Regions from separate parts of the Brevibacillus sp. FSL L8-0520 genome, predicted to be linked through region 2. Evidence: riboswitches for the same ligand, from Rfam matches in the RefSeq annotation. Region 2 holds a riboswitch; each other region holds the start of a gene.
What was found. Region 2 has a riboswitch for S-adenosylmethionine ahead of NSQ24_RS16655 (homoserine dehydrogenase). Riboswitches for the same ligand answer to the same signal wherever they lie in the genome.
Positions count from the first base shown of each region.

Region 1: it holds a riboswitch for S-adenosylmethionine, as region 2 does, so the genes downstream of both, NSQ24_RS24730 (BMP family protein) here and NSQ24_RS16655 (homoserine dehydrogenase) in region 2, are expected to answer to the same signal.
Region 3: it holds a riboswitch for S-adenosylmethionine, as region 2 does, so the genes downstream of both, NSQ24_RS03500 (methionine ABC transporter ATP-binding protein) here and NSQ24_RS16655 (homoserine dehydrogenase) in region 2, are expected to answer to the same signal.
Region 4: it holds a riboswitch for S-adenosylmethionine, as region 2 does, so the genes downstream of both, NSQ24_RS19000 (pyridoxal phosphate-dependent aminotransferase) here and NSQ24_RS16655 (homoserine dehydrogenase) in region 2, are expected to answer to the same signal.

Region 1 covers NZ_CP150171.1:5,069,292-5,077,299, reverse strand. The annotation lists gene NSQ24_RS24740 (NAD(P)/FAD-dependent oxidoreductase) at 1-743, shown strand, start outside; gene NSQ24_RS24735 (methyl-accepting chemotaxis protein) at 1,033-2,505, shown strand; SAM riboswitch class I at 2,595-2,709, shown strand; gene NSQ24_RS24730 (BMP family protein) at 2,915-3,946, shown strand; gene NSQ24_RS24725 (ABC transporter ATP-binding protein) at 4,031-5,560, shown strand; gene NSQ24_RS24720 (ABC transporter permease) at 5,535-6,605, shown strand; gene NSQ24_RS24715 (ABC transporter permease) at 6,592-7,509, shown strand; gene NSQ24_RS24710 (sulfite oxidase-like oxidoreductase) at 7,568-8,008, shown strand, end outside.
Region 2 covers NZ_CP150171.1:3,335,394-3,343,401, reverse strand. The annotation lists gene NSQ24_RS16670 (amidohydrolase) at 1-1,610, opposite strand, end outside; gene NSQ24_RS16665 (spermidine/putrescine ABC transporter substrate-binding protein) at 1,626-2,771, opposite strand; gene NSQ24_RS16660 (saccharopine dehydrogenase C-terminal domain-containing protein) at 2,902-4,104, opposite strand; SAM riboswitch class I at 4,733-4,844, shown strand; SAM riboswitch class I at 4,948-5,062, shown strand; gene NSQ24_RS16655 (homoserine dehydrogenase) at 5,148-6,398, shown strand; gene glpK (glycerol kinase GlpK) at 6,500-7,993, shown strand.
Region 3 covers NZ_CP150171.1:635,021-643,028, forward strand. The annotation lists partial or broken gene NSQ24_RS03485 (spore germination protein) at 1-858, shown strand, start outside; gene NSQ24_RS03490 (GerAB/ArcD/ProY family transporter) at 868-2,004, shown strand; gene NSQ24_RS03495 (Ger(x)C family spore germination protein) at 1,974-3,125, shown strand; SAM riboswitch class I at 3,219-3,335, shown strand; gene NSQ24_RS03500 (methionine ABC transporter ATP-binding protein) at 3,421-4,434, shown strand; gene NSQ24_RS03505 (methionine ABC transporter permease) at 4,436-5,101, shown strand; gene NSQ24_RS03510 (MetQ/NlpA family ABC transporter substrate-binding protein) at 5,148-5,987, shown strand; gene NSQ24_RS03515 (pentapeptide repeat-containing protein) at 6,259-7,137, shown strand; gene NSQ24_RS03520 (peptide ABC transporter substrate-binding protein) at 7,411-8,008, shown strand, end outside.
Region 4 covers NZ_CP150171.1:3,785,632-3,793,639, reverse strand. The annotation lists gene NSQ24_RS19020 (ThiF family adenylyltransferase) at 1-337, opposite strand, end outside; gene moaD (molybdopterin converting factor subunit 1) at 344-1,051, opposite strand; gene moaC (cyclic pyranopterin monophosphate synthase MoaC) at 1,254-1,736, shown strand; gene NSQ24_RS19005 (MFS transporter) at 1,744-3,084, shown strand; SAM riboswitch class I at 3,378-3,490, shown strand; gene NSQ24_RS19000 (pyridoxal phosphate-dependent aminotransferase) at 3,596-4,771, shown strand; gene NSQ24_RS18995 (hypothetical protein) at 5,216-5,485, opposite strand; gene NSQ24_RS18990 (PLP-dependent aminotransferase family protein) at 5,651-6,850, shown strand; gene NSQ24_RS18985 (family 1 encapsulin nanocompartment shell protein) at 6,937-7,785, opposite strand; gene NSQ24_RS18980 (IMEF encapsulin system ferritin-like cargo protein) at 7,839-8,008, opposite strand, start outside.

The sequences.
Region 1 (8,008 bases), 1.7 Mb from region 2:
AAAAGCGCCGTCTGAAAATGTACAACAACCAGGTAGACGTAGGCGTGCGGGTCGAGACGTCCGACGTGGTGATGCGCGAGATCAATGAGCATCTGTACGAAGGAAAATTCATCTTCAACACATCGGTCGGGACGAGGGTCCGCACCTTCTGCAGCAACCCGTCCGGTCACGTCGTCGTGGAAAACCACAGCGGCGTCATGGCGGCAAACGGCCACTCTTACAAGGACCCTGCGCTGGGCTCCCAGAATACAAACTTTGCTCTGCTCGTTTCGCACAAATTTACCGAGCCGTTTGACAAGCCGAACGAATACGCTCGCGAAATTTGCAAACGCGCCAACGATCTTTCCAATGGCGGCGTCATCGTCCAGAAATACGGAGACATTTTGCGCGGACGCCGCTCTACCGAGTCCCGCATCCGCGAAGGGTTTTTGGAGCCGACGCTCAAGGAAGCCGTTCCCGGCGATTTGGGCCTGGTTCTGCCGTACAATACGATGAAAAGCTTGATCGAAATGGTCGAGGCGCTGGACAAGGTGACACCGGGAATCGCTTCCGAGCACACACTGTTCTATGGCGTAGAGGCCAAATTTTACTCTGCCCGTCCAAAGCTGACCGAGGAGTTCGAGACGGAAATCAAAGGGCTGTACTGCGGCGGCGACGGTGCGGGCATTACGCGCGGACTGGCACAGGCCGGGGCTGCAGGCGTATGGATCGCCCGTAATATCATCAAAAAATCGTTGCAGTAGCATAGTCTATAAATCGGAAAAAGCAGGTGCTCCAAAGTCTCAAGCAGACAGCGGGGCACCTGCTTTTGCATTGCATATAGGGGAGTGGCGGGCATGGGTACGAAATTCGACAGCAGATTGTTTGGCCAGCATGCGAGGCCGAAAACGACCAGTTGTGCATCTTCAGAACCAGTCGAATGATGGAACTTTTTTCACACATTCTTACATTATTCGTAGTCGCTGGGACTTTTCTCAGTCTATAATGGCATCAAGAGCATTTCGCAAGTACGACAGGCAAGAGGGGGTACATATGTTTCAGTTGGTCCGCAACACCTTGACGAACAAAGAAGGCTTTATGATCTTTATTTTATGGAATCATCTCTGGGTTGCAGGCTGGATCGCGTGTCAGATGGATGTGAACTTCTGGAAGGTCACCTCCGCAGGCTTGCTGGCAACACTGATCGTTTCTCCGTTGTACTTCATTCGCAAGGACAGCTACTTGATCCGGTATCTGGTCGGAATTGGTCTTCTCTATTACTCGATTGCATTTGACCACTATACACCGTTTCAGGAAATCTCGTTTCTCGCGTTCATCGTCCTGGGCTTTTTGGCAGCCTATCTGGACTGGAAGCTGATTGTATCGGCGGGGGCGATGCAGGTTGCGGCGACATTAATCGGATTTTACACCGGTTCTTACCAGTTGTTTGACGGCCATTTTTCGGAAGTCAATTTGCTGCTTCGCATTGTCGCCTTCGTGCTGATGATCGCGGGGCTCACCTATCTCTGTCTGGCTGGACAAGCGTCGCTTGCAAAAGCGGACAGCGCGAGACGGGAAGCCGAAGACAAAGAGCAGCGCCTGGAAGAGCTGCTGCGGAATATCAAGATGGTAACAGAGCAGGTGGAGCGCACATCCGTGCATGTCCATGAGCATGCCGAGACGACAAGGCGCAACACGGACGAGATGATGGTCGCCTTCAAGGAAGTGGCGACCGGAATGGAATCCCAAGCCAATTCCACTGTCAAAATCGAGGAAGAAGTGCAGTCGATCGACCAGGAAATTGTGACTGTCAACGAGCAAGCGGCCGTCATGAAGGCGGAAGCGGATCAGAACAGCCGCCGCTTGGCAGGAAGCATCAGCATGATGAGCGAGCTTTCCGAGCAAATGGAGCAAATCGTTCAGGCGGTCAATGTGGCGTCTTCGACGATCCGCGAGCTGAACAAGCAAGCCAACAAGGTCGAGGAAATCGTCCAGACGATCAACCAGATCGCGACACAGACGAACCTGCTCGCGCTCAATGCCGCGATCGAATCGGCTCGTGCGGGTGAGCACGGCCGGGGCTTCGCCGTCGTGGCGGACGAGGTGCGCAAGCTGGCTGAGCAAAGCGCGACGGCTACGCAGGAGATTACCGAAATTTTGCAGTCGCTGCATCAAGAGAGTGAAAACGCCGTGAAGCACATGAGCACGGGCGAAGTGTCGGTAGCAAAGGGACAGGAGCTGGCGGTAGAGACAGTGGCGTCTATCGAGACAGTGCGAACAGGCATGGAAGCGTTCCTGGAGGCAGTCGAGCATGTGCGGACGAGCATGGATCGCGTGAAAATGCGCTCCGGGGAAGTGGCGGCCGAGATGTCTACGATTACAGCGGTCACCGAGGAGTCTGTTGCCAACCTGGAGGAATTGTTTGCGACGGCGGAAAACCAGCACCAAAAGGTGCGGGAGATTACCGAGGAGCTGGGCGAGCTGAACGCCTTGTCGACAAAGCTGCAGCAATCATTTCAGCGATAATCGTAATGTTTGAAATTGCTGAAAAAAGAATTGCATTTTTCAATTGATCTGCTAGAATGAATTCAATATCAATTAAATAGTTTCACCTTACCTTATCAAGAGCGGCGGAGGGACTGGCCCGATGAAGCCCGGCAACCACTGTGCACACGTGCACAGAAAGGTGCCAATTCCTACAGAACCTGTTTGGGTTCTGAGAGATGAGGAAGAGGTTAGCGATATACGGCAAACTCTTCCTCCGGGAAGAGTTTTTTCTTTGTGCAAAGGAGGTTGTTGACGAACGTTAATTTAATTAAATATAATAATATTCGTATTTTATTCAAATTGATTTTTAATACACGCCATAAACCAACGATATTTTGTTATAAAAACGAATATTATCGTTCGGGATATTGATAGGAGAGAGGACATCATGAAAAAATTGCTTCTGGCTTTAACGACATTCGCTGTACTGGCAGCCGGATGCTCGACAAACAGCAGCGCCCCCGAAGACAAGGGACAAGCCCAGACAGGCGGACAAGAAACAGCGAAAAAGCGGATCGCGCTGGTGCTGCCCGAGAAAATCGGGGTTAACCCGTTCTTCCAGCAGATGGACGATGGAGCGAAGAAAGCCGCCCAGGAATTCGGGGTGGATGTCAAGACGATTGAATCCACAGACCATGGGGCTATCGAGGAAAATATCCGCGTGGCAGTGGCCGAGCAATACGATTTGATCATCACGTCTTCCTTTGAAGCCGAGGATGCGCTGAAAAAGGTAGCGACAGAAAATCCGGACCGCACCTTCGCCATCATCGATACGCAAGTTGATTTGCCCAACGTCCGCAGTGTCATGTTCCGCGAGCAAGAGGCTGCATACCTGGTCGGAGCGGCTGCCGGTTTGGCAACCAAAAGCAACAAGGTAGGGATCGTCGCAGCAATGGACATTCCGATCCTGAAAAAATGGACAGTCGGTTTTCAGGAAGGGCTCAAGGCGACCAACCCGAACGCAGAAGTGCAGATCAACTACGTCGGCAGCTTCAGCGACCCGGCAAAAGCGAAGGAGCTGGCGCTGCTGCAGGCTTCCAAAGGAGCGGACTTTATTTACGGCGCAGCGGCTGTAGGAGATCTTGGCGTGTTTGAAGCAGCCAAGGAAAAAGGCTTCTACACCTCCGGACAAGACGTTGACCGGACCAGCATCGACCCTGAGCATATCGTCCTGTCCCAGTTGAAAGGAACGGACTCCGCTGTGTATGAAACGGTGAAGGCATTTGTGGACGGCAGCTTGAAGCCGGGTGTCGTCGCCTACGGACTGAAGGAGAACGGCGTCGGCGTGACCTACGTTACGCATGACAGCCCGACTCCGCTGAACCCGTTCATTGGAGAAGAAGTCGTCAGCAAGGTAAAAGCGATCAAGGATGAGATCGTCGCGGGGACGAGAACCGTGACAGACCCGCTGAAACAATAGCGAGAGCGCTGATTCGGAAACCGGCTACATGAGCGTAGTCGGTTTCCTGCTCTACCGGGAAGACAAAAGAGGGAGGGGGAAAAGGTGGAGAACCGACTGGAAATGCGGGGCATGACCAAGCGCTACGGCGATTTTACCGCCAATGACAACGTTTCGTTTACGTTGAAAGAGGGGGAGGTCCATGCGATCGTCGGCGAGAACGGAGCGGGCAAAACCACGCTGATGCGCATGCTGTACGGTATGGAGCAGCCCACTGCCGGAGAGATCGCAGTAAATGGCAAGCCCGTCGTCTTTCGCGGCCCGGAGGATGCGATCCGCCACGGGATTGGCATGGTTCACCAGCACTTCATGCTGTTTCCCGACTTTACCGTTGCGGAAAATATCGTGATCGGCTACGAACCGCAGCGCAAAGGGCTGTTTCAGCGAAAAGAAGCGGCGAGTGCAGTCCGCTCGCTCAGTGAGCGATACCGGATACCGATCAACGAGAACGCCAAGGTATCCAGCTGCTCCGTAGGGGAGCAGCAGCGGGTAGAAATCCTGAAGGTGCTCTACCAGGGTGCAGATATTATCGTGCTGGACGAGCCGACTGCGGTGCTCACGCCGCTGGAGGTAAAGGAGCTGCTGCAGACGATCCGCCATTTGGCCGAAAGCGGCAAAAGCGTCATTTTGATTACCCACAAGCTCCAGGAGGTCATGGAGGTGGCAGACCGGGTCACTGTCCTGCGCGGGGGGCGCGTGACCGGAACCGTTTCCCGAAGCGAAACCAATGCGGACGACCTCGCCCGTATGATGGTAGGCCGCGAGCTTCAGCAGCTCACTGATCGGGTCCGCCTGGAAGGAAAGCCGCTTTTGCGGGTGCAGGGCCTGAGCATCCGGGAAAAACAAACGCTCGTAGACGACGTGACGTTTTCCGTACACCACGGGGAGATCGTCGGGATCGCCGGGGTATCCGGCAACGGGCAATCCGAGCTTTTGGAGGCATTGACCGGCCTGCGGGCTGTTTCGGAAGGGAAAGTCTATCTCGGAGAAAAGGATGTGACTGGCCAGTCGGTGGCAGCGATTCGCGAGGCAGGATTGGCCCACATTCCCGAAGACCGCTACCTGTGGGGGACAGCAAAGCGGGAAAGCGTCGAGGAAAACGCGCTGATGGGCTATCAGCGCAAGCCGGAGTACATGCGCCGCGGTGTCGTTTTGCGCAGCAAATTCCGCCGTGTCGTGGAAGAGTGGGTCGAGCGGTTTGCGATCAAGACAGGCTCTCTTCATTTGAAAGAGCAGGCAGGCAACCTCTCCGGGGGCAATTTGCAAAAGCTGATTGTCGCCCGCGAGCTGGGACAGAATACACCACTGTTGATCGCGGCCGAGCCTACTCGCGGCGTTGACATCGGCGCGATGGAATACATCCATCAGGCTCTGCTGGAAAAGCGGAACAATGGAGACGGCATTTTGCTCGTCTCGTCTGAATTGACAGAAATACTGGCGCTGTCCGACCGGATTTTGGTGATGTACAAAGGGAGGATCGCCGGGGAGCTGACACGCTCGGAAGCGACAGAGGAGAAAATCAGCGTATTGATGGCGGGAGGAAGCGTGTATGGCAGCAGTCAAGCAGCTATGTAAGTCATTGGTTCAGCCGCTGCTGGCAGTGATCATCGGCCTGTTGACAGGTGCGCTGGTCATTGCCGCCGTGGGCGAATCGATTATCGGTACGTATCAAGAGATGTGGAAGGGAGCCTTTGGCAGCTTCTACTTCCTGACCTCCACGCTGGCCCGGGCCACGCCGATCATGCTGATCGGACTGGGACTGTCGCTCGCTTTTCGCGCCGGGGTATTCAATCTGGGGGCCGAGGGACAGATGGTAACGGGAGCGATCAGTGCGACGTTGGTGGCCCTTTATCTGCCCGCGCCCGGCTTCGTCAAAATGGTGGCCGCTCTGGTAACGGGCGTGCTTGCCGGAGGGTTGTGGTCGCTTTTTGCCGGGTATTTGGAGGCGCGCTTTCGGATTCAATTGCTGATTTCCTCGCTGCTGCTCAATTATGTCGCCGTTTTGTTCGCAGGGTATCTCGTCAGCGAGCCGTTCCAGGACAAAACCGGGTCCGCTGCCATGGCCCAGACCCCGATGCTGGAAAAAAGCGTCTGGCTGCCAAAGCTGTTCGCCGGGATGAGCGTCCATGCAGGCTTTTTGTTTGCCTTGGCTGCTGCTCTTCTGATCTTTTTCGTCATTCGCTATACTCCGTTCGGGTACGAAGTGAAAATGCTCGGGCAAAACCCGTTCTTTTCCCGCTATGGCGGAGTGAACAGAGTTCGGGTGATGCTGACCGGCATGTTTTTCAGCGGCGGACTGGCCGGATTGGCCGGGACTGTCGAGGTATTGGGCTCGCATTATCGGTATGTGGAAGGCGCCCTGACGCTTCCGAACTTCGCCTGGACCGGGCTGATGGCGACCCTGCTGGCCAACTCTCACCCGATTGGCGTTGTGTTTACTTCCTTGCTGCTCGCGGCTCTGCAGACAGGTGCCATGGGAGTGGAGCGGAATACGGATGTGCCGCTTGAACTGGCCAGTGTGATTCAAGCTGTTTTAATTTTGTTTATATCAGCTAAATTCAGTTACGACTGGTGGAAAAATCGCAACAACAAGAGGAGGGAATCTCATGGAGCTGTTTGATTGGTCCCTCGTCAGTTCCACCATCCGCATGGTGACGCCTATTTTGCTCGCAGCCCTGGGCGGTGCGCTCTGTTCGCGCGTCGGCATTTTCAACGTCGGTCTGGAGGGGTTGATCCTGGTTGGCGCCTTTTCCGCCATCGTCGGCAATCACTTTACCGGGAGCCTGCTGCTGGCGCTGCTGTTTGCAGCTCTCGTAACCGTTCTGTTCTCGCTGCTGTTTGCCTACATGACGATCGGTCTACGGGCCAATGAGATCGTCGTCGGCGTCGCGATCAACTTTCTCGGGCTGGGGCTGACCACGTTTGCCCTGCGTGCCGTTTTTGACGTAAAGGGCGCGTTTTACGACAAGGACATGGCCGGACTGCCGCAGTGGCAAATCCCGCTAATCAAAGACATTCCAGTGCTGGTAGACATCGTTTCCGGGCATTCGCCGCTCGTGTACTTCGCCTTTTTGGCCGCAGTTCTGCTGCATTTTTTCTTTACCAGGACCGTTACCGGCTTTCGCGTGCTGGCTGTCGGCATGAACGCGACTGCGGCCCGCAGCCTTGGGTTGAAAGCGACTCGCCTGCAGGTGCTGGCGATCGTCATGTGCGGCGTGCTGTGCGGGATGGCCGGAGCCCAGCTATCGCTCGGCCAGGTGACGATGTTTACGGAAGGCATGACAGCCGGACGCGGCTTTATCGCACTGGTGGCGATGATGCTGGGGCAAGCCCATCCGCTCGGCATCCTCGCGTCCAGCTTCCTGTTTGGCTTGATGGACGCGCTGAGCATTCGTCTGCAAGGCTTTTCGCTGCCGACGCAGTTTACCGCCATGCTGCCGTATGTGCTGACGATCGCGGCGATGTTCTTTTTAAAGGACAAGGGCGCTTCGTCAGCCGGCTCCAGCCAGCAAAGCACGCGATAGCTGATAATAAAGCGGAGTATGAACATTTTCATTTACGACATAAAGGGGAGAGGCTCGGATGAACAAGGCTGATCGTATCAAACGGATGAAGGTGCCGGCTGTAGACCCTGCTCTGGCAAAAAGGCTGCCGCCGGGCCAGGTGCTGACGGAGAGATTTCCGATCCTGCACGAGGGAGAGGTCCCGGTCTACGATTTGCAAACATGGACGCTTCGGGTGTTTGGAGAAGTGGAGCGGGAAGTGACGCTTGGCTACGAGGAAATCCGGGCCATGCCGCAGAGTGTACTGACGTGCGACATTCATTGCGTGACCCGGTGGTCCCGGTTTGACAACCGCTTTGAAGGAGTCCGGTTCCGCGACTTTCTAAAAGCAGCGGGCATCGTGCCGAAGAGCGATTACGTCATGCTGCACGGCGACCACGGGTATACGGCCAATTTGGCTCTGTCCGATCTGGACCGGGATGACGTTCTGCTGGCCCATTCCTTCGACGGGGAGCCGCTG
Region 2 (8,008 bases):
AGGTCGGCCTTTTTGCCGATCTCGATGGAGCCAGTCTCGTTTTCGAGGAAATTGGCATACGCTCCTTCGATCGTAAAGCTGGCGATCATGTCAGCCAGCGTGGCTCTCTCCTCCGGCCAGAGAATGTCGCCGGGATCGGTAGAACCGTGCTCCGCCCGAGTGACGCCGCGCTCGATGCCATCCAGGGGAGAGAACTCCTGCGTCACCGGATAGTCGCTCGAGGAGGCCATGTGTACCCCGGCGGCAATAAAGCTCTTCATCGGGTATTCGCGGTCAGCCCGTTCCTGACCGAGGTACGGTACCTGGATGTCTTCGTAATAGCCCGGTTCTTTAAAGAACCAGAACGGCTGAGGAACTCCGATCACTCCCAGAGCCTTGAAGCGGCTGATATCCTCCGGCTTGACAAGCTGGAGATGGGTGATGAGATGGCGGGAGTCGCGTTTGCCGTTGCTTTTTTGCACCGCTTCCAGTCCGTCCAGCGCAATCGAAGTGGCCGCATCTCCGATGGAGTGAACATGAACCTGAAAGCCTGATTTGTCGATGGCCGCTGCCATTTGCTTGTAGCTGTCCGGCCTCCAGACAAGCTCGCCAAGTGAATCAATATGTTCGTAAGGCTCGGACAAATAACCTGTGCTGCCTTCGATTACGCCATCCATAAAGATTTTGACACTGTTTGTCTGGTAGAGCGGTCCTTTGTTTTTCTCCCGTTCCTTAATGAACTCCTGGAGCTGTTCCGGCCCTTTTCCGGGATCAGCCAGGAAGGAATTGCGGAAACGCATGGTCAGCTTGTTGTTTTCCTCGGCTTTTTTGTAGGCGGCCAGAACGTTGGGACCGCCGATCATTGGCTCGTGGGCTGTCGTGACACCGCGTTCTGCTGCCATTTCCTGATAGGCCAGGATGCCATCCATATACTGGTCGACAGTAAATTCGGGAACCACGTCGGCGATCAGATCAACGGCTTTTTCGCGGAGCGTCCCCCATGGTTCGCCCGTGGCGTCATCCCGTTCGATTACGCCGCCCTCGGGATTTTTCGTATCCTTGGTAATGCCGGCGAGCTCGAGTGCTTTTGAATTTGCCCATACAGAGTGAACGTCTTCCGAAGTGAGCACGACGGGAATGTCCGAAATGACATCATCGAGCATTTTTTTGCTCGGCCCTTTGCCCGGGATCAGCGGGTTGCTCCAGCCCATACCGGTAATGACTTTGGCATCGGGATGCTTTTTGGCGAATTCGCGCACGGCCTGCAAATATTCATCCACCGATTGCTTGCCGTACAGATCGACAGAATGAATTTGCTTGACCGTTTCGCTGGCGTGAGTGTGACTGTCGAAGAAGCCGGGCAGCACCATTTTTCCTTTCAAATCGACGACTTCGGTCTTGGGGCCGGCATATTTTTTCGCATCGGCATCGGTTCCGACAAAAAGGATGCGCCCGTCTTTGACCGCGACGGCTTCCGCCCAGTTGCGGTTTTTGTCCACCGTGTAAACGGCTCCATTTTGCAAAATCAGATCGGCCTGCTTGTCCGCAGGCAGAGGTGCAGCATTTGCGCCATAGCTGACCAGGGAACCGAGCAGCAGCAGGCTTGCCAGAAAACAGGTTGTCCGTTTCACGCGTCATCCACCTTTTTACTCAAGTTTAATTTCCGACCAAATCCGGTCATACTGCTTGGCGGCATCCCCGATGTCCACCATGTATTCCCCTTTTGCCAAGTCCTCCTTCGGCGGATAGACGGCGGGGTCTTCCAAAACGGCCTTGTCGATCAGCTCGTGGGCGGCCAGGTTCGGATTCGCATACGGGTAATGTTTGGAGATTTCGGCGCTGATGTCCGGGCGAAGAATGAAGTTGATGAATGTCTCTGCCGTTTTTTTGTTTGGACTGCCCTTGGGAATGACGAAATTATCCTGCCAAAGCTCCATGCCTTCCTGGGGCAGTATCGTTTTGATCGCCGGATTTTCCTGACGGGCTAGCGAAGCCTCGGCACCGTAGACGATGCCGGCCGCCACCTCGCCGGATACGAGCAGCGTCTTCGGGCTGTCGCTGTCAAAAGCCTTTACGTTGGGCATCAATTGGCTGAGCAGCTCTTTCGATTTTTCCAGTACGGCGGGGTCCGTCTCATTCAGTGACTTGCCCTGCATTTGATTGGCGATGCCGATCATCGAGCGGGCGTCATCGAGTACGACCAGCGATCCCTTCAACTTTGGGTTAAGCAGATCCCGGTAACCGGAAATGGGGATGGAAACCTTGTCCGCATTGACCGCAATCACGACATTTCCCCACATGTACGGCACAGAGAAAGCCCCCTCGGGATCAGAGGAGCGTTTCAAAAACTCCGGACCGACGTTTTTGATGTTGCTGATGCTGGAGTAGTCCAACTTTTCCATCAATTGCTGTTTGCGCATCAAGTCTACCATGTAGTCGCTCGCGACGGCAAGATCATAGCCCGAAGAATTGACAGACAGTTTGGCGAACATTTCCTCGTTCGAGGAGTAGGTACTGATATTCACCTTTACGCCGTACTCTTTTTCAAATGCCTCCAGAACACTTGGCGGGATGTACTCCGACCAGATAAAGAGGTTGAGCGATTTGGACAATCCTGCCTGGCTGTCTCCGCCCGCTTTGGCAGCTTCATTTCCCGACGAGGGAGCGCCATTCCCCTGGACCTGCTGACCCGGCTGGACAGAGCTGCTTCCGCAACCAGTCAATCCGGTCAACAGAACCAGAGCAGCGACTAAGATGAGCATGAACAGGCTTGTCCGCTTTTTCTCCATCATGAGAGGTTTCACCTTCGTTTCATGTAGGATTGATGAATCGGAAGAAACGTACCCGATCTGTATTTAACAAAGATCGGGACAGCGGCAACAGCTGCCAATCCCGATCTTTTTCTATATCTCAAGTTACGTACTACGATATTTGCCTGAGAGGGGCAGTCTTCTCAATCACATCCCAAGTCATGCCGCGAGCCTTTAACCGCTCTAAAAAGGGGAGCGGGTCGATCAGCTCGGGCGGAATGCAGCCGGTCGTGGTCAACAATCCTTCAGCGATCATGTCGACAGCGACGACCGGCGGGATGCCTGTCTGCCAGATCGTTGCTTGAAATTCCGTCTTGTAGTAAACCTCATCGTGATTGGCGATCGTGTAGACGTAAACTTCTTTTCGCTTGTTGTTCTTCTTGCCTTTGACGAGTGCGCCGACGGAGGAGTATCCGTGGATTTTTCCGGCGAGATCGGCCGGTTTCGGCATGGTCGTCACGACTACATCGCGCGGCGCTACCTTGACGCCTTTGACCTCGATCTCTTCGTCGCTGTCCAGTCCCAGATAGCTCAGCACCTTGAGGGTATTCACAAAGTCGGGATGGAGGGCGTACTTGAAGTCCACGTATTTGCACCCTTTTGCGCGGCCAATCGTCTCGCCAAGAGTGGTCGCTTCTTCGTGCTCCACGTTGTAGCAGTCCAGCCAGCCGATCGGCTCGGGGAATTCGAACTCCTCTTTGTTGGCAAAGGGAGTAGGCAAGTATTGTTCACCCTTGTCAGCCGTCCAGAAGTTCGGTTTGGCCAAACACTCCTGAATGGCTGTCTGCGGACTGAAGAAGGAGCAGAAGCCGTCGTAGTCGACGACGGAATTGTCGCCGTCGCGAATCAAAATCTCATCGACTTCGTCCAACTGATCCACAGCGTACCGCGCCGCGATGTTGGAGAAGCCGGGATCGCACCCAAGCCCCATGATTCCGAGAATGCCTGCCGCTTTGAATTTATCGGTCCAGGCTAGCTGCTTGCGGAGCCATTGCGGGCCGCTGGAAGCCGTGTCGATATAATGGGTTTTCGTGTTCAGGCACGCTTTCATCACTTCAAAGTTGTTTTCCGGCAAGCCGATATGCAGCAGTACGTCAATGTCAGTCAAAATAGATTGGACGCTCGATACATCGCGTGCGTCGACACGTTTTACCTGGATTTCCACATCCGTCTCCCGGCGCAGCTCGGCAGCCAGCTCTTCAGCCGGGCCGATCGATATATCTGCCAGCACCAGTTTTTGCAAATACTTCGATTTCACGATTTCACACGCGCTTACTTGTCCTACACCGCCAACTCCTAAAATAGCGACTCGCATAGAGTCCTCCTTCCATTTTTGGAAAACGTTCTATCTTCGCATTCGAAACAGCCATTTTTGCAAATGCAGATCGATCGTAGCAGGAAATACCGCGACTTGTGTCGCAACATCGATTGGTTCACGCGGACGAAGTCTCATCCAAACACCCTCCTTCTGCACACGGGCAGATCATAGTAGAAACCGAAGCTAAGTGGGACGATCGTGGATCAAAACAGGCAGCAGCCTACTCAAAAAAAAGCACCTCCTTCCTGCTGAAAAAGTCAGAGTGGAGCGTCTTTTATTCATGTATATTCGACGCACCCGACGTCCCATGCGAATGGAAAAAGGGAATTATACTCTGACTTTTCTGAAAATATATGCAAGAATGATACCAAATGACCGGCTGCTTCCTGTGCAGTATGAAGGAGCATCGGCAGTACCATTATTCTCACTATTGAGAAAGCAAAAACCAAAACAAAGTGCTGGAAATGTCTGTTGGTGCGCCATCACCTGCATGAGAACACCTTATTAAAAATGAGAAACCTTTCTTTTCAAAAATGAAAGGAATTGTCCGAAGATGAAATGTCGGAAATATCTGGTTGACGGCTCAAACCGAATTCCTTACAATGTTGCCAACAGGAAAATACTGTTCTTATCCAGAGAGGCGGAGGGACTGGCCCGATGAAGCCCGGCAACCGTCACGCAGTTTGTGACAAGGTGCCAATTCCTGCAGGACTGATGACAGTCTTGACAGATAAGAAGCGGGAGTACGTCCATTCCGGATGCCAACCTTCTTCTTAACGGGAGAAGGTTTTTTATTTGTATGATCAAATGTTTTTGAGTTATCGCAACTTCATAACTTCTTTCTTATCCAGAGAGGTGGAGGGACTGGCCCGATGAAGCCCGGCAACCGTCACGCAGTTTGTGGCAAGGTGCCAATTCCTGCAAGACAGCAGCAGTATGTCTTGGCAGATGAGAAGGAGGCCCCCTGTAGCTCGCGAGCCTTCTTCTTAAACGGAAGAAGGCCTTTTTTATGTTTGAAATGAGAAAAAGAGGTGGAGTACATGAGTGCAAGTGTGGTAAAAGTAGGATTGCTTGGCGTAGGGACGGTGGGGGGCGGCGTCTTGAAAACGATCCGCTCTCAGCAGCAAAAGCTGTCGGACAGGTTGGGCAGACGTGTCGAGGTGGTCAAGGCGCTGGTCCGCAATGCGGAAAAGCAGCGGTCTGTACCGATTGAGAACAATCTGATCACGACCCGGTTTGAAGAAGTGCTGGCGTCGGACGTGGACATCGTCGTCGAGGTGATGGGCGGCGTCGAGCCGACATACGGCTATGTCCGTGCACTGATTGAAAAGGGCTGTCACATCGTCACCGCGAACAAGGAGCTGCTTGCCAAGCACGGAACGGAGCTGGTGCGGCTAGCCAATCGGCACGGCGTTCAGCTCGCGTACGAGGCCAGCGTAGCCGGAGGGATTCCGATTCTCGGCGTGCTGCGCCAGTTTCTCCGGACTAATGACATCGTATCGGTCAGCGGCATTTTAAACGGGACGACGAATTACATCCTGACGCGGATGGAACAGGAAAAGCTTCCCTACGCCGAAGTGCTGAAGCAGGCGCAGGAGCTGGGCTACGCCGAAGCGGACCCCGCCTCGGACGTAGAGGGCTGGGATGCCTTGTACAAAACGTACATCCTCGCCCAGCTCGTATTTGGTGAATCGCTGCCGCTGCATGCAGCCGAGAGGCAGGGGATTGAAAAGCTGCATCTCGGACAGATCGGCCTCGCCCGCGAATTGGGGTACCGGATCAAGCTGCTGGCCAAGGCTTCCAAGGCCGGGGGCGGTCTACAGCTTTCCGTCCGTCCAACGCTTCTGCCGCTGGATCACCCACTCGCGCAGGTGCAGGATGCCTACAACGCCGTGCAGGTGTCGGGCAATATCGTCGGCGACCTTTTGTTCATGGGCAAAGGGGCAGGCGAGCTTCCGACAGCAAGCGCTGTGGTGGAGGATCTGGCCTATTTGCTGACCCAGCGCTTCACTCCTCAGCCGGTCTGGCAGGAAAGCGAGCCGGCAGGCAATCGGGAAGCCGGGGAGAAGCGGTGCTTTTGCTATCTGGAAAGTAAAGCGTTGCGGGGAACGCCTGATCAAGTCACGCATTTTTTGGATCGGGCAGGAGTTCTCGTGGAAAAACAGCGAATACAATATGACTGGGCGAGCGTCTTGCGCATCGGCATGATTGCCAGCGGTTTTGCAGAGGAGCACAAGAAGGCGCTGCACCGCGATTTCGGCATCAGGGCGGAAGAGTTTCCCGTGTTGTGAGCGGAGACGGCCCAATGCTTCGGGATATAGACCGCATCCGGTTTCACCCCTAATAGAGGAGAAAAAGGGTGCCCGTATCCCGCGGTAGAAGGAGGAAGCTCATGGATACAAAGTATGTGCTCGCAATCGATCAGGGGACGACCAGTTCCCGGGCCATCTTGTTCGACAAGCAAGGAAGCATCGTCGGGATGGCCCAGAAAGAATTTCCCCAGCTCTTTCCCCAGCCAGGATGGGTAGAGCACAATGCCCTGGACATCTGGTCATCGGTCGTCGGCGTAATCGGCGAGGTTTTGGCCAGCCACAATGTTTCGGCGCAGGAAGTGGCAGCCATCGGGATCACCAATCAACGCGAGACGACCGTGGTGTGGAACAAGCATACCGGAGTGCCCATCTATCACGCAATTGTCTGGCAGTCGAGACAGACAGCGGGAATTTGCGAAGAGCTCAAAAGCAAGGGATACGACCCATTGTTTCGGGATACGACCGGTCTGCTGATCGATGCTTACTTTTCGGGCACAAAAGTAAAATGGATTCTCGACCATGTGGAAGGCGCCCGCGCTTTGGCGGAGCAGGGCGACCTCCTGTTCGGAACGATTGACACGTGGCTGATCTGGAAGCTGTCCGGCGGCCGGGCGCATGTGACCGACTATACCAACGCGTCGCGCACACTCATGTACAATATTTTTGATTTGAAGTGGGACGATGAGCTGCTGGCTCTGCTCGATGTCCCGCGTGCGATGCTGCCTGAGGTGAGAAGCAGCTCGGAGGTGTATGCGGTAACCGACAAGGATTTGTTCTTTGGCGTCGAGGTTCCGATCTCGGGGGCGGCAGGAGACCAGCAGGCCGCTTTGTTCGGGCAAGCCTGCTTCGAGCGGGGCATGGCCAAAAATACATACGGCACCGGCTGTTTTTTGCTGATGAACACCGGAGAACAAGCCGTTCGCTCCGAGCATGGCTTGCTGACGACGATCGCCTGGGGCCTTGGCGGAAAAGTGGAGTACGCGCTGGAAGGGAGCATTTTTGTCGCAGGCTCTGCGATCCAATGGCTGCGGGATGGCCTGCGCATGCTCAAAACCTCGGCAGACAGCGAACGCTACGCAACGGCTGTGTCATCCACCGAAGGCGTCTATGTCGTCCCGGCTTTTGTGGGCTTGGGCACTCCTTACTGGAACAGCGAGGTCCGCGGCGCGATTTTTGGACTGACCCGGGGAACCAAAAAAGAGCATTTCATCCGGGCCACACTGGAGTCGCTGGCGTACCAAACCAGAGACGTGGTGGCAGCCATGGAAGCAGATGCCGGCATTCCGCTGAGCAAGCTTCGCGTAGACGGCGGTGCCGTAGCGAATCAGTTCCTGATGCAATTTCAAAGCGATATTCTCGGTGTCACCGTCGAGCGTCCGCGCGTACATGAAACGACGGCGCTCGGTGCCGCCTATTTGGCCGGGTTGGGCATCGGTTTTTGGAAAAGCAAAGAGGAGATTTCGCACAATTGGCAGGTTGAGCGCTCATTCGAGGCGAGACTGGAAGAGACGGAGCGCAGCAGGCTATATGCCGGTTGGCAAAAGGCTGTCCGGGCTGCGGCAGCATTTGTGTAAGCATTTTCATTGACA
Region 3 (8,008 bases), 2.7 Mb from region 2:
TCAGTACATAGCGGACAATGAAATTACCGTTTTTCCCACATTGCTGCAAACGGAGCGGCCGGATCGCGTCTCAAGCGCTTTGCGGAAGGGTCAGGTGGCCATATTGATGCAGGGAAGTCCGTTTGTGCTGCTTGGGCCAACTGCGTTAATCCACTTTTTTGAGTCGCCGGATGACTATTACTTCCGTTGGAGCATTGCCACGTTTAACCGGGTTCTCCGTGTCTCCGCGATGATCGCTTCCCTGCTATTTACACCGCTTTACGTGGCGGCACTCACTTTTCACTACGAAATGATTCCGGCTGATCTCCTTTGTCACTCGCACAGTCCCGGGCCAGAGTCCCTTTTCCGCCTCTGTTTGAAGCTTTGATGATGGAGATTATTATTGAACTCTTGAGAGAAGCAGGGGCAAGGCTTCCTACCAAAGTAGGACAGACGATCGGCATCGTTGGCGGTATCGTGATTGGGCAAGCATCCGTGCAGGCGGGCTTTACCAGCAACATCTTGATTATCATTGTTGCGCTCGGAGCCTTGTCATCCTTTATCGCTCCCAGCTACGTGATCGGCTCTACGATCCGCGTGATTCGCTTTCCCATCATTTTGATGGCGGGGCTGCTTGGTCTGATCGGAATCATGATGGCGGTCAGCTTCCTCATCAGCCATCTCTTGCGGCTGACGAGCTTGGGAAGACCGTACCTCTCCCCGCTTTATCCGGTTCGCCTCATCGACTGGAAAAACAGCTTCATCCGGGCTCCCTTTGCGTTCCTTGCCAAACGTCTCGAGTTTTTTCAAAACGGCAAGCCTTATCGCTACAACAAGCAACGAGCACGCCAAATCCATAATTTTGATGAAGATGAGTAGGGAGGAGCCATGAAGATCAATGTTCAGCCCAAACCAACGACGACCATAGCTCCTTACATGACCGGCTTCGTTGTCATGTCGACGCAAATAGGGGTAGGAATATTAGGCTATCAGCGGGTGGTCGCAGCCGAATCCGGCCATGACGCATGGATTTCCGTAGCCATCGCGGGACTGCTGTCGCATCTTACGATTTGGATCATATGCCGGACACTGAGGCACTACCCGTCCGCAGATTTATTCGGGATACATCGGGATGTGTACGGGAAAATCATCGGCAACCTATTCAGCCTTCTGTACATCCTCTACTTCATCGCAATGGCGATGGTCATCCTGCGGGGGTACATAGAAGTCGTACAATCATGGATTTTTCCAGGGATTCCGATCTGGATACTTGGCTCGATATTGTTATTTCTTGCGATGTACACTGTCCTCGGTGGTATTCGGGTGATTACCGGCTACGCGATCATTTCGGTGTTTATCACGATCTGGCTTTTTTTTGATCTCTACTTCACGTTGGAATACGCCCGCTGGCACTATCTTTTGCCGGTTATGGAGGCAGATTTCAAGCAGCTTCTAAAGGGGGCACTGATCATGGCCTTTACCTCCGTCGGGTATGAAGTGTTGTATTCGATTTACCCCTACGTCGGAGATAAAACGCGTTTGCATCGGCATGCCCAGTGGGGAGCGTTCATTACCAATTTCATCTACGTCGTCCTGATGATCATCTCGCTCATATTCTTCAGCGAAGGCCAGCTCATACGAACGATATGGCCAACGCTGCAGATCAAGACCGTCGTGTATTTCCCGTTTCTGGAGCGGTTCGAGTACCTTGCCATCTCCCTGTGGATGCTGATCATCCTGCCCAACGTCATGCTGTATATGTGGTCCGCCTCCAGGGGGTGCAAAAGAATGTTTGGCTGGAACCAGAAGCGGGTTTTGTACATCATCGGCGCGGTCATCTTTATTGCGATGCAATTTTTTGTCTCGAGACATGCAGCCAATTACATCATCGATCGCATGTCGTACGTTAGCTTGTACATGGCTGTGATTTACCCTTATGTCCTATTGTTGGGAGTTCTGATCAAACGGCGGTGGAACAGGAGGGAGGATTCATCGTGCCGAGATCCGGAAATAAGCGGCTCCTGAGAGCGGGAGCCGTGCTCCTTCTATGTTCTGTTCTGCTCAGCGGCTGTATCAGGACGCAAATTTTTGATGAGCTTGGAATGATTACGGTGGCGGGATATGACCTGTTAAAGGACGGGAACATACGCGGAACGGTGGTGATGCCCTCCATCAATCCCGAGGCTGAAGAAAAAGTGCAGGTGATGTCCGGCATCAGTCTGACGAGCAAGGGCATTCGCGACAAGGCCAACCTGCAGTCAGACAAAGAAGTGCTGGGCGGGCAGCTTCGGGTCGCGATGTACAGCGAGGAGCTGGCCAGAAAAGGGATAGGCAGCATTGTGGACACTCTGTACCGCGACCCCTCGATTGGAAGCCGGGTTTATTTAAGTGTCATTGAGGGCCAAACCTACGATTTGCTGACGTACAAATTCAAAGAGGAAGGCAATATTGGCATTTACCTCTACCAATTGATCCGGCACAACGTAGAGGATGACAAAATTCCGTCTCCTACTCTCCATGAGTTTTACCGCTCCTACTTCAGCGAGGGAATCGACCCTTACGTCCCTTTTCTTGAGAGGAAAGGGGATGAGGTGAGGATCAAAGGCGTGGCTCTGTTTCACAAGGACAAATATGTCGGCTGGATTCCTCCAAAGGAAGCCTTTCACATCAAGCTAGTTCATGATGCTTATCGAGCGGGAACGTACGAAACGTCGGTAGATCCGGAGAGGATGGGGGTAAAGCCGAAAAAGAAGAACACAACCGGCCCTGACATCCAAATGGTATTTGATACGCTGAGCAGCAAGGCCCACGTCGATATTGTCAGTACGAATCCACTGACCTACAAGGTCGATGTGAAAGTACGGACACGCATTCTGGAAATGTCAATACCGTTAAAAATAGAACAACCGGAGGTACTCAGAAAAATGGAGCAGGCCTTGTCTGAAAACATGAAGCAGGATTTGGCCAAGGTCGTCGCCAAAATGCAAAAATGGGAGGTAGACCCCTTTGGGTTCGGGGAATTATACCGGGCAAAATTCCGCGGGGCGCGGAAGCTGTCTCACGATCAGTGGCATGAGATGTACAGGAAGTCCCGCTTCGATTACAACATCGATGTAGAAATTGTCCGCAACGGCGTGTTGGATTAATTGCCCATTGACTTTCTATTTTGGTATAGCATATAATCCGTTTTGTATCATAAAAAGAAATAAAGTTCTTCAAACTAAATATACGTAGAATTCTTCTTATCCAGAGCGGCGGAGGGACAGGCCCTATGAAGCCCGGCAACCGGCTCATCGATTCTGATGGGTGGCGCGGTGCCAATTCCTACAAGATTGTAGAATCTTGACAGATGAGAAGGGTGAATGCGATCGTATAATGCGGTGCAGCCCCTTTTTCGCCTGATGAAAAAGGGGCTGTTGATTGTAATGGGAGGTGAACCGGATGATTCGGTTGCAGAATCTGAAAAAAGACTACATTGTAAAAGGCCATAAAACACCTGCGCTGCGCGGAATTGACCTCTCGATCGAGAAGGGGGAAATTTTCGGCATCATCGGACATTCCGGTGCCGGCAAAAGTACGCTGATTCGCTGCATCAACCTGTTGGAACGTCCGACAGCAGGCAGCGTCATTGTAGACGGGGTTGATCTGACCAAGCTGGATGAAGGCAAGCTCCAGGAACAGCGGCGGCATATCGGAATGATTTTTCAACACTTCAACCTGCTCTCGTCGGCTACAGTCGGGGAGAACGTCGCGTTTCCGCTCAAGCTGGCCAAGCGGCCCAAGGCGGAGATCGACAAAAAGGTGAAGGAAATGCTGGCGTTGGTAGGGCTGGAACAGCACCGCGACAAGTATCCAGCACAATTGTCAGGCGGACAAAAGCAGCGTGTCGGCATTGCCCGGGCGCTGGCGAGCGACCCCAAGGTGCTGCTGTGCGACGAAGCGACATCCGCTTTGGACCCGCAGACGACCAACTCCATTCTGGCGCTTCTTTTGGACATCAACCGGAAGCTGGGCTTGACGATCGTCCTCATTACGCACGAAATGCACGTCATCCGCTCCATTTGCGACCGGGTCGGTGTCATTGACGGAGGGCACATCGTAGAAATGGGCAATGTTCTGGATGTGTTCTTGAAGCCGCAGCATCCGACGACACAGGAGTTCGTGGAGCAAGTAGCAGACTCCAGCGAGCTGCGGGCTGCCGTTGCTCATGAAAAGGCGTCAGGCGAACGGACGATCCTGCGGGTCACGTTCCTCGGAGAACAAACCTACCAGCCGATTCTGTTCCAAACGATGCAGGAAACAGGTACGGTGTTCAGTATCCTGCAAGGAACCATTTCGCGTATGAAAGACACCCCATATGGCCAGCTCGTGATCGAGTTGGGCGGGGATGCGCAGCAGAACAGGAAAGCTGTCGATACGCTTCGTCAGCGCGGCCTGGAAGTGGAGGTGATTTAAAATGGGATTCACGCTTAAAAATATAGACTGGGCGGAAATTTGGAAGGGAACGCAGGATACGTTGACGATGCTTGGCTTTTCCACCTTGTTTACCGTCGTTATCGGGCTGCCGCTGGGCATTTTGCTGTTTCTCACATCCAGAGGCCAGCTTTTGGAGAATCGCGCGTTTTATTCGATCTCATCCTTTGTCGTAAACGTTTTGCGTTCGGTGCCATTCATCATCCTGATGATCCTGCTGATTCCTGTAACCAAAATGCTCGTCGGCACCTCACTCGGGGTAAAGGGCTCGATTCCTCCGTTGGTGATCGGGGCGGCTCCCTTTTTCGCCAGACTGGTGGAGACCTCCCTGCGCGAGGTTGATCGCGGCGTAATTGAAGCGGCGCAATCGATGGGTGCATCCAACTGGCAAATTATCCGCAGCGTGCTCTTGCCGGAATCCCGTTCGGGGCTGATCGCCGGGATTACGATTACCACGGTGTCGCTCGTGTCCTACACGGCGATGTCCGGGGTCATCGGCGGCGGAGGCTTGGGAGACCTGGCGATCCGCTACGGGTATCAGCGCTTCCAGACAGACGTCATGGTCGTGACGGTATGTATTTTGCTTGTGTTGGTTCAGATCCTGCAGATGGTGGGCGACAGGCTCGTCATCAAGTTCAGCCGGAAGTAGGATCTTGTCCATAGAGAATGTTCAAAATAGAAAGGGGAAATCATCTGTGAAGAAATTGGTCGTATCTGTACTGTCCACTGTACTGGCACTGTCTCTGGCTGCTTGCGGCAGCCAAAATGAATCGGCTCCCGCGCCGTCTGCCGGCGGTTCCCAAGGCGAGCAAAAAGAAGTAACGCTGAAAGTGGGCGCAACGCCGGTCCCGCAGGCTGAGATTTTGAAGTTCGTCGCGCCGAAGCTGAAAGAGCAGGGCGTAATTCTGGAAGTCAAAGAATTTACCGACTACGTTCAACCTAACGTGCAGGTAAATGAAAAGCAGCTGGACGCCAATTTCTTCCAGCACAAGCCGTACCTCGATGATTTCAACAAAGGACAAAACATGAACCTGGTAGAAGTAGTACCTGTTCATATCGAGCCGTTTGGCGCATATTCCAAAAAAGTAAAAAGCGTGGATGAACTCGCTGACGGTGCAACCGTTGCTCTGCCAAACGATGCAACGAACAACGGCCGCGCACTTGCTCTGCTCGAAAAGCAAGGCCTGATCAAGCTGAAAGACGGCGCAGGCATCAGCGGTACTGTAAAAGACATCGTAGAAAACAAGAAAAATCTGCAGTTCAAAGAGGTAGAAGCTGCGATGCTGCCACGCGTCCTGGATGAAGTAGACCTGGCTCTGATCAACACCAACTATGCGCTGGAAGCGAAGCTGGTACCGACCAAAGACGCCCTGTTCATCGAAGACAAGGATTCTCCATATGCAAACTACCTGGTAGCTCGTCCGGACAACAAGGATTCCGAAGCGATCCAGAAGCTGGCGAAAGAGCTGAATACGCCAGAAGTGAAAAAGTTCATCGAAGATACGTATAAAGGAGCAATTGTGCCTGCATTCTAATGCCAGGCTTCAAGCTCTACGATAGGCTTCTTGCTCAAGATATCGAGAGGGTGCCCCACAGTCATTTAGACGTGGGGCACCTTCCTTTTTTAGGAGAAAACAAGCGGAAAATACGGAACGTGAACACCGTACCTGCTCATCCCCCTGGCTCTCCTCCTGTCCGAACCAGGATTGACGGAGAGGATCGTTCAGTACTATCATAACCACAGCCTTGTCTTCAGGCAGGACGATGCAAGCATGGACATACAAAGAAGCGGAAGGAGACAACGCAATGTCCGAGGATCTCGAATATGCAAAAGCGCCCCACGGCAGTAGTCGCCTCAGTCTGCAAGCTGACTGCGAGAACTGCTTCGGCTTGTGCTGTGTCGCGCTGCCCTTCGCTGCTTCGGCAGATTTTGCGATTGACAAACATGCCGGACAGCCCTGTCAAAACCTGCAGGCGGACTTCCGCTGCGGCGTTCACAACAGCCTCAGACAGATGGGCTTTCGAGGCTGCACGGTTTATGACTGCTTTGGCGCGGGACAAAAGGTCTCCCAGGTCACTTACGGAGGACTCGACTGGCGCAAGTCCCCTAAGTCCGCGAAGGAAATGTTTGAAGTGTTTCCGATCATGTGGCAGCTCCATGAGCTGCTCTGGTATTTGTCCGAGGCGCTGACGCTTCGGCCAGCCCGTCCCATCCGGGATGAGCTGAGCCAGGCTCTCGACAAGACAGAGCGCCTCACGAACCTCGATCCAGACTCGATCTTGAAGCTGGACGTGGCAGCACACCGTGCCGATGTCAACAAGCTGCTCTTGCGGACCAGCGAACTTGTGCGAGCCGATTTTTTGCGCTCGCAGAGGGGATCCGCAGGCAAGCGCAAGACGTACAGCCGGGGAGCCGATCTGATCGGAGCCAAACTGAGAGGAGCCGATCTGAGAGCCGCCAATTTGAGAGGAGCCTACCTGATTGCCGCCGATCTCAGAGGAGCTGACCTGAGAGGAGCCGATCTGATCGGGGCTGACTTTCGGGACGCTGACATCAGGGGAGCCGATCTGACGGAAAGCATCTTTCTGACGCAGCCTCAGATCAATGCGGCAAAGGGTGATGCCAGTACAAAGCTGCCGCCGTCCCTTTCCCATCCGATGCACTGGTCCTCACCTGAGGCGTGAAGCGGGAGGGCGACGTTCATTTAAGTGCTGTGGCAAAGGTTCGCAATGCGAAGTATATGAACCCGTTTTATTCCGTGCAAACAAGAATACCGGGAATCTGGCATACAGAATTACCGGTATTTTTTCTTTTTCATATCTATCTTTATATTTTTTTACTAATAGATAAAATATTCGTAAAATTTAATTAAATCTAAACAAAACCCATTCCCAACACGGTATTTTGCAGGTATATTTTGGTTGCATTGCTATTGATAGACAAGGGGGAATTTTCAGATGAAGAAGCAAATCTCAGTACTGGCACTGGGGTTGTCGCTTGTAGTCGGCGCGGCTCTCGCCGGGTGTTCGGCAGGCGGCGGCCAGTCAGCATCCGGGAACAAGTCGGCCCCGAATGCTTCCCAGGAACCGGCACCGGCGGCCAAATCAGGACCGCAAGTGTTTCGGGCCAATTTGACCAGCGAGCCGTCCACAGCGGACCCGGGCCTGGCCAAGGATGCAACCTCCGGGGCGATCGTTCGCGCCACCTTTGACGGCTTGACCCGCCTGGACAAAGACTCCAAGCCGATGAATTCGATCGCAGAGGATGTAAAAATATCCGATGACAGGCTGACGTATACGTTTACCCTGCGAGATGCGAAATGGAGCAATGGCGACCCTGTCACCGCACACGACTTCGAATTCGCCTGGAAGCGCGTGCTCGACCCTAAGCTGGCAGCGGAGTATGCCTACCAGCTCTACTACATCAAAAATGCGGAAAAGGTGCACGCCAACAAACTTGGCCCTGAGGAATTGGGCGTAAAAGCCTTGGACGACAAAACGCTGCAGGTCACATTGGAGAATCCGACTCCGTACTTCCTGGAGCTGACCGCTTTTT
Region 4 (8,008 bases), 450 kb from region 2:
GAGACTCCGCATTGTAGGCGGTCAGGTCAGCCACGACAGGCTCGATCGCGACTTCGGAATTGATCCGCGTCAGCTTGGCGTGGGCTGAGATGGCCTTGGGCAAATGCTGCCGGGCATCGTCCTCGTCGTAGAGCATTTGCCGCTGGAGGTTGCTCGGTTCCACAAAATCGCGGTCGATGAGCCGGACAAAACCGACGCCTGCGCGAACCATGTGATTGGCGGACACCGTACCCAGCGCTCCCATGCCGACAATCGCTACACGGCTTTGCGACAGCCGCTCTTGTCCCGCGCGGCCGATAGGAGGAAACAGGATTTGACGGGAATAACGCGTATTCACGGTAGGTTAGCTCCTTTCCACGTCATCCGGAAGCGCTGTCGGGTTCCAAGGTCCTTGCTGATGGCCCTTCCACTCGCTGCCGTCCTCCCAGATTTCCTTCTTCCAGATCGGTACGATCTGCTTCAACCGCTCGATCGCGTATTCGCCAGCCTCGAAAGCCGCTTTTCGATGCGGCGTCGCTACGGCAGCGACCACCGCGATCTCCTCGATGGCAAGCTCGCCGATCCGGTGATGCATCGCCAGCTTCGTACCCGGCCACCGCTCTTCAACCTCGGACGCGATCTGCTTCATTTTTTCCACTGCCATTGGCTCGTAGGCTTCATAGGCAAGCAATACGGTACGCTGGCCGTGCGTGAACTCCCGGACGGTTCCGACAAAAGCGAGGACAGCGCCGGCATGCGGATTGGACACGAGCTTGACCAGTTTGTCAGCGCTCAGCGGTTCGGTCGTGATGGCAAAACGAGGGTCCTGACCGCCGCTCACAGGTGGCAATATGGCGATTTCGTCTCCGGCCCGGATGGCCGTATCCGGCTTGGCATACTCTTGATTGACGGAGATAAAGCAGCTGCCGAGCAGGGAGGACAGCGCAGGGTATTGGCTGGATGCGGCTTGCAGCAGGTCCTGTACGGTTGCTCCCTCCGGCAGTGTCAGTTGTATCGTTCGCTCGCCGGCCAGCTCGGCCAAACCGGCAAATAAAAGGACAGATATTTGCATGTAGCACTCCTCGTTTCCCAAGGGTTATTTATAGGAAGGAAAAGCTTCTCTCTACTTGTGACGATAACATAATTGCGCCTAACTGCCAAATCAGAGAGCGACTTCTTGCAGATTCCCGATTGATTTTCTACAGTGCTGAATGTAAGGTTAGATTATCGAAAAAGAAGGGCATTCCCAGGCGGAAAGCAAATGGGAGGAAGAAATGAACGACGAATTAACGCATTTTAACGATCAACAACGGGCCAAAATGGTGGACGTCTCCGAAAAAGAGGTAACCAAGCGGGTAGCGGTGGCTGTCAGCAAAATCACGATGAAGCCGGAAACGCTGCTGCGCATTCGCGAGGGGCAGATTGCCAAGGGGGATGTATTGGCTGTCGCACAGGTAGCCGGAGTAATGGCTGCGAAAAAGACGTGGGAGATCATCCCGATGTGTCATCCGCTGCCGCTGACGGGCATTGACATCCGCTTTTCGTATGCGGACAAAGCGACATTGGATATCGAGGCAACCGTCAAAACGACCGGCAAGACCGGCGTGGAGATGGAGGCACTGACAGCCGCAAGCGCAGCCGCGCTCACCGTTTATGACATGTGCAAGGCCATGGACAAGGAAATGGTAATCGGGCCGACGTATCTCCAGAGCAAAACCGGCGGGAAAAGCGGAGATTTTTATCGGAGCGAGGCGTAAACATCAGATGAGTCGACTATGGAATTCCTATCCGCGCAGCATCCGGCTTCTGGCCGTTGCTGCCGTTATTCATTCTACGGGCATGGCCTGTATCTGGCCGCTGGTGACGATCTACATCCACGATTTTCTCGGGAAGCCGCTCACCGTAGCGGGTGTTCTTTTGATGCTGAATCAGGGAGCGTACCTGATCGGCAGTCTGACAGGCGGGGTTCTCTTTGACCGCTGGGGGAAAATGCGCACAGTATACGCCGCGACAGCGGGAGCGGTAGCCGTAGCTGTGGCACTGGGCTTCACAACCAGCTTTCATACGTATACGGTCTTGCTGCTTTTGAACGGATTTTTCTCCGGCATCATGTTTCCTGTGCTCAATGCCCTGATCGGCCTCTTGTGGCCTGACGGCGGCCGCAAGGGCTTGAATACGGTTTATGTGGCACTCAATATCGGGGTAGCGATCGGTTCCGCCTCGGCGGGAATGCTGGCGAGCATTTCCTTTGCCTGGACTTTCTTTGGAAATGCGGCGCTGCAGCTGGCAGTTCTGTTTCTCTTTATCTTTTTGAGCCGCACGGTCGATCTTGAGCGCGGTCAGGAAAAAGAAGGCCGGCTCGTGGCAGCGTCGGCGAAGCACACAGAGGAAGGTGAGGGGGCACAGCTGCCTGCCGCGGGATTGGCGGAGAAGGCCGGCGGATCAAAAGGGGCCGCGGCGGCAATGGCGACGGATGCCGCTCAAGCTGCCGGTCGCCCGATGGCATGGCTAGCGCTCGGTCTGTTGTCGGCAGGGTTGTTGGTCTGCTGGATTATTTACTCGCAGTGGACGACTGTGCTGTCGGCGTATATGCAGTCGCTGGGCATCACGCTCAGGGAGTACAGCCTGCTGTGGACGCTGAATGGTGCTTTGATCCTGTTCGGGCAGCCGTTTATCTCCTGGGTGATCAGGCACTTCGCCCGTACGCTGAAAGCGCAGTTGCTGTTAGGCGCCTACGTCTTTTCGCTCTCCATGCTGATCTTGTCTCAGACGACGGTGTACGCCGGTTTTTTCGTGGCCATGTTTGTCATTACACTGGGTGAAATGCTGGTGTGGCCTGCCGTCCCGACCATCGCTGCCGAGTTGTCTCCACCGGGACGTGAAGGGTTCATTCAAGGCCTCATCGGGGGCGTAGGCTCAGGAGGACGCATGGTCGGCCCGCTGATGGGCGCCGTGATCTTTGAAGCGCTCGGAGCAAATGGGATGGTCTACTTCATGGCTGCTTTGGCTTTGGTCGCTGTCGCTTGCTTTACCGTGTACACGTCCTTTGTAAAGCGTCCTGAGATGAAGGCAGCTCTGCCTGCTCCGGAGAAGCTCGGGTCATGACAAGCAATGCTTGGACGGATACTCGTAGCTGTCAGGCGAAGACCAGCAGGCTTTCAGCCGAGGCCGCTCAGGCTGTCAGTCGAGGCCCCTCAGCCTGTCAGTGAGGCTCCTCAGTTTGTCAGTTGAGGACCGCCAGGCTGACAGTTGAGGACTGCCAGGCTGTCTAACGAGGCCCTGCAGGCTGCCGGGCCAGCAACAGCAAAGCAGCCCGGGCCATGGTTCGGGATATTGTATTGACACTCCCAACCTGCTCAAGTAGTATAGTAGACATTCAAAGTAAATAGGTTGCTGTTAACTTATCCAGAGAGGTGGAGGGACTGGCCCGATGAAGCCCGGCAGCGGATCTTGCAGGATATTCTGCAGATGCTGTGCCAATTCCAGCAGGAGCGATCCTGACAGATAAGAACGTGGAGACGCACGATCCGCCCCTTTTTCTGTTCAGGAAAAGGGGCTTTTTGCATGCCTGCTTCGATGTCTGGATTATTTTTGCGAAAGAAAGGATAGAAAGCCAATGCGCATCCAACCATCTGCCATGGTGGACCGACTGCCGACGCAGTTTTTTGCCACGCTGGTAGCGAAAACAAACAAGGCCATCGCGGCCGGACATGACATTATCAATCTTGGACAGGGCAATCCCGATCTCCCGACACCGCAGCATATCGTGGAAGAGCTGAGCGAGCAGGCCAAGCGCCCTGTCCATCACAAATACCCGCCGTTCAGCGGCAGGCTGGAGCTGAAGCAGGCCGTCGCCCACTGGTACAAGGAAGAGTTCGGCGTGGAGCTGGACGCGGAGGAAGAGGTAGCCATCCTGTTTGGCAGCAAGACAGGTCTGGTTGAGATTTGTCAGGTGCTGCTGAACCCCGGGGACGTCGCTTTGGTGCCCGATCCAGGTTATCCGGATTACTGGTCCGGCGTGGCTGTAGCTGACGGCCGCATGGTCATGATGCCGCTCAAGGCTGAAAACGCGTTTCTTCCGGATTACGGCCAGTTGAAGCCGGAAGATTTGGAAAAAGCCAAGCTGATGTTCCTCAATTACCCGAACAATCCGACGGCGGTCAACGCTCCGGTGGAATTTTTTGAAGAGACCATCCGCTTTGCCCGCAAGCACGAGATCGTCGTCTGCCATGATTTCGCCTATGGTGCGATCAGCTTTGACGGCAAAAAGCCGGTCAGCTTCATGCAGGTGCCGGGGGCAAAAGAAGTAGGAGTGGAGTTTTACACCCTGTCGAAAACGTACAACATGGCCGGCTGGCGCGTCGGGGCTATGGTCGGAAACAAGGAGCTCGTACGGCTGGTCAATTTGATTCAGGACCATTACTTTGTCAGTCTCTTCGGCGCTGTGCAGATGGCGGCGGCAAAAGCGATGACCGGCTCGCAGCAATGCGTACATGATCTCGTCTCCGTCTACCAAAGCAGGCGGGATGTGCTGTTCGCCGAGCTCCACCGGATCGGTTGGCAGGCCAAGCCTTCAGAGGGCTCGTTTTTCAGCTGGCTGCCTGTTCCCGAAGGGTTTACATCGGTCGAGTTTTCCGATTTGCTGCTGGAAAAGGCTCATGTGGTGGTTGCGCCTGGCGTCGGTTTTGGACCGACGGGCGAGGGGTATGTGCGCGCGGCGCTTCTTTCCAGCGAAGAAAGGCTGGCGGAGGCAGTGCGAAGGATTGAGAAGCTGGGGCTGTTTGCTCGGTAAGCTTGTTGGCGGGCTTCGGGTTATCTTGCTCCTTGTCCAGGGGCCGCGGTGGGGAGAAGCCTGGAAACAGGCTTCTCCTGCGATTCGGGGTGGCACAACAGGCTGAATCAAGCAGGATACTCACGGATAAAGCAGGCTTGATTCGAAATGATACTCACGGATGCCAAAACATAATGACGGCAACCTTTTCAAGAAAGACAGCCTTATTTTTCGTGTATAGCGGAAGCCATACTTGCAACATAAAGCATGGCTTCCCAAGCAAAAGGCCCGGAGCTATGATCGCTCAGGGCCTTTATGATGGCTTGATGGAATCAGGTGATACCCCAGGCCAGCTTTATGGACTAGGCGGGATCGGCGGTTGCCAGTTCAAGTCTATGTACCGTGTTTCGATGGTTTGCAAAGCGAGCTTCAGCTTTTGCGGAGGCTGCTCCATTCCTTTGACAATCAGGGTTTGGACCAATACGACCCCTTGTCTGAATCTTCCATGTACGTCTTGGCAAAATCGGTCCGAACGTCGAAACGCTTGCCGTTTTCGTCATACAGATTCCAGTAAGGGAAGCTCTCCAGTTTTCCCAAGCCCTTCAACTCGATTATCCAGACGGGCTCGAATTTGCCTACAAAAACCCGTCCCACCGTACTTTTGCTTTTTCTCCTGTTTCTTACCTCTACAGCCCGGTTTACCACCCAAAAGAAAAGCAGGAAACATCTGCACAAGCATCGATACCCCCAACCAAAGTAGTCGCGAGTAAAATCCGACGATTTCGACCGAGCCATCGCTCGACATAGCTAAAACCTATTCCGCCGATAGATTTGTGAGATTGGACTTATGACGGCCGCAGTGATAAAACAGGTATAAGCGAAATCTAGGGGGAACCGAACATGGAATATTCATTTTCCAAATCAACCAGCGCACTCAGCTCCTCGGCCGTGCGCGAAATCCTGAAGCTGACACAGGGCAATCAAGTATTGTCTTTGGCAGGCGGCCTGCCGGCAGAGGATTCTTTTCCAATCGAAGAAATGAGAGAAGCCTTCAATCGCGCTCTGGATCACGGAGCAAAATCGCTGCAATACGGCTTGACTGACGGGTACATTCCGCTTCGGGAATGGGTTTCGTCCCGCATGAAACAAAAGCATATGAATGTTGGCGTAGAAAACATGCTGATCACTACCGGCTCCCAGCAGGCCGTCGACTTGCTCTGCCGTGTCTATCTGGACGAAGGCGACGTCGTGCTGGTAGAAAATCCAACGTATCTCGCGGCCGTGCAACTGTTCCAATTTCGCGGCATTCGAGCTATTCCGGTGGATGGAGATGCGGAAGGCATGGATATGGAGGACCTTGCCAGAAAAATCGCACAATATCGCCCGAAGATGGCCTATGTCATTCCGACGTTTGCAAACCCGACAGGAAAGGTTTGGAGTCTGGAAAAACGCTTGGGACTGCTGAAACAATGCCGGGAAAACAACATTTTGATTCTGGAAGACGATCCGTACGGGGAAATCCAGTTCGACGGCGAGGCGCCTTATCGCAGCATTTTTTCTCTCGATGAGCATCCGGACGGATCGGCTGTCGTCTACACCAGCACCTTCTCCAAAATCGTCGCTCCGGGTCTTCGAACGGGGTGGGCGATTGGAGACAGCCAGGTGATTCAGATGATGGTAAAAGCCAAGCAGGCAATCGACTTGCAGTCCAGCACAATCGACCAATTTGCTCTGTATGAGCTGCTGTCCCGGTTTGATTTGGAAAGCCATATTCAAAAAATCCGCGACTCGTACAAAGAGCGGATGGAGTGGATGCACGAGCTGCTCTGTCGTCAAACCAGCGGCATGAAGTGGAATAAACCGAGAGGCGGAATGTTCCTCTGGGTAGAGCTGCCGGAGCATGTACACTCCGAGAAGCTGCTGGCGCAGGCTGTCAAGGAAGGCGTCGCGTTTGTTCCCGGTATCCCGTTCTACGCGGACCAGCCTCAAACGAATACGATGCGCCTCAACTATACGCTGCTGGATCGGGAACATACCGAACTGGCGATCAACCGCTTGGGCAAAGCGTTTGCGGAGTACAGCCAGCTAGTCGCTCACTAGCGATAAATGAATACGTGGATCGAATAAAACAGGGTGTCCCGAAGTCTTTGACGACGGGGGCACCCTGTTTTTTGCAGCCTCGGTTATTATTCTTCTGTTTCCTCCAACGTGCAGATCGCACTCGGCCGCTTGATGCGGAGCACGACACACTCATAGACGCGGAACAGGCTGTTCATTTGCTCGTCTCCGAGGAAGGACGTATCGAAGTCTTCCGCAATAGCCAGGTCAAGGTTGTGACGGCCGGTTGCGACCAGGACGCCGGATCGGCCCTTGATGGTCGGGGATTGGAAGACGCCGTCGGTGACCAGATTGCGGACGTGCTCGATTTCCAGTACATTCGTTCCCTTGTGTACGCGGTGCAGAAGCGAGTACAGCTCAGGGGAGACGACCAATGCATATGGACCGCTGTGTCCCATCTTCAACAGCTTGTTGCGCGCTTCCACGATGTCGGCAAAGGCATTGCCCGACTCCATCCAGTCGCTCTTCAAGTGGGTGAGACGCCCCTTCACATTCATCAAGCCCGGCAGGTCCAGACCCGGGGAGCCGTTGAAGATCAGGTCATCCTCCATGAGAGCGCAGCCGGCTGCCGCATTCGCAGCGGCACTCATATCCAGCGGCATACCCAATGTCCGGGCTTGGGCCACATCCCGCCAGTACAGCATGAAGTCTTTGTACAGGATGGGAATGGTCAGGCTGACCCGTTTGCTGGGCTGGGTCATTTCCAGCGATTCGCCGCGCAGGTTCAATCCGCCAAAGCGGGACTCGTCGTAAATATCGTTGGTAATCGTCTGAATGCCCTCACCGAGCGGGCCGTAAATATCGAGAAAGCGGCGGCCAACCAGCTGGCGTCGCGCCATATCAACAACGGTTTCATCCAGTTGCTTCCATTCATCGTGAGTCAAAGGGGAATCGGGATATTTGCGGAGCTTGTCCATTCCACATACCTCCAAATCGTTTCTGTTTACCTGCCGGAATCTGCAAGCAAAGTTTAAAACATGCCTTTTAAGCTGCCTACAGTCAGGCCCTTTCTGCCTGTTTTGGCTGCTGGGGCGGCAGCAGTCTTGCCGGTATTGGCAACTGCCGGAGAAGAGGAGGCTTTCAGATGATCCACCTGGTGGATATCGTATCCCTCGTCATGATCGGTCAGGTCAGGCCGGT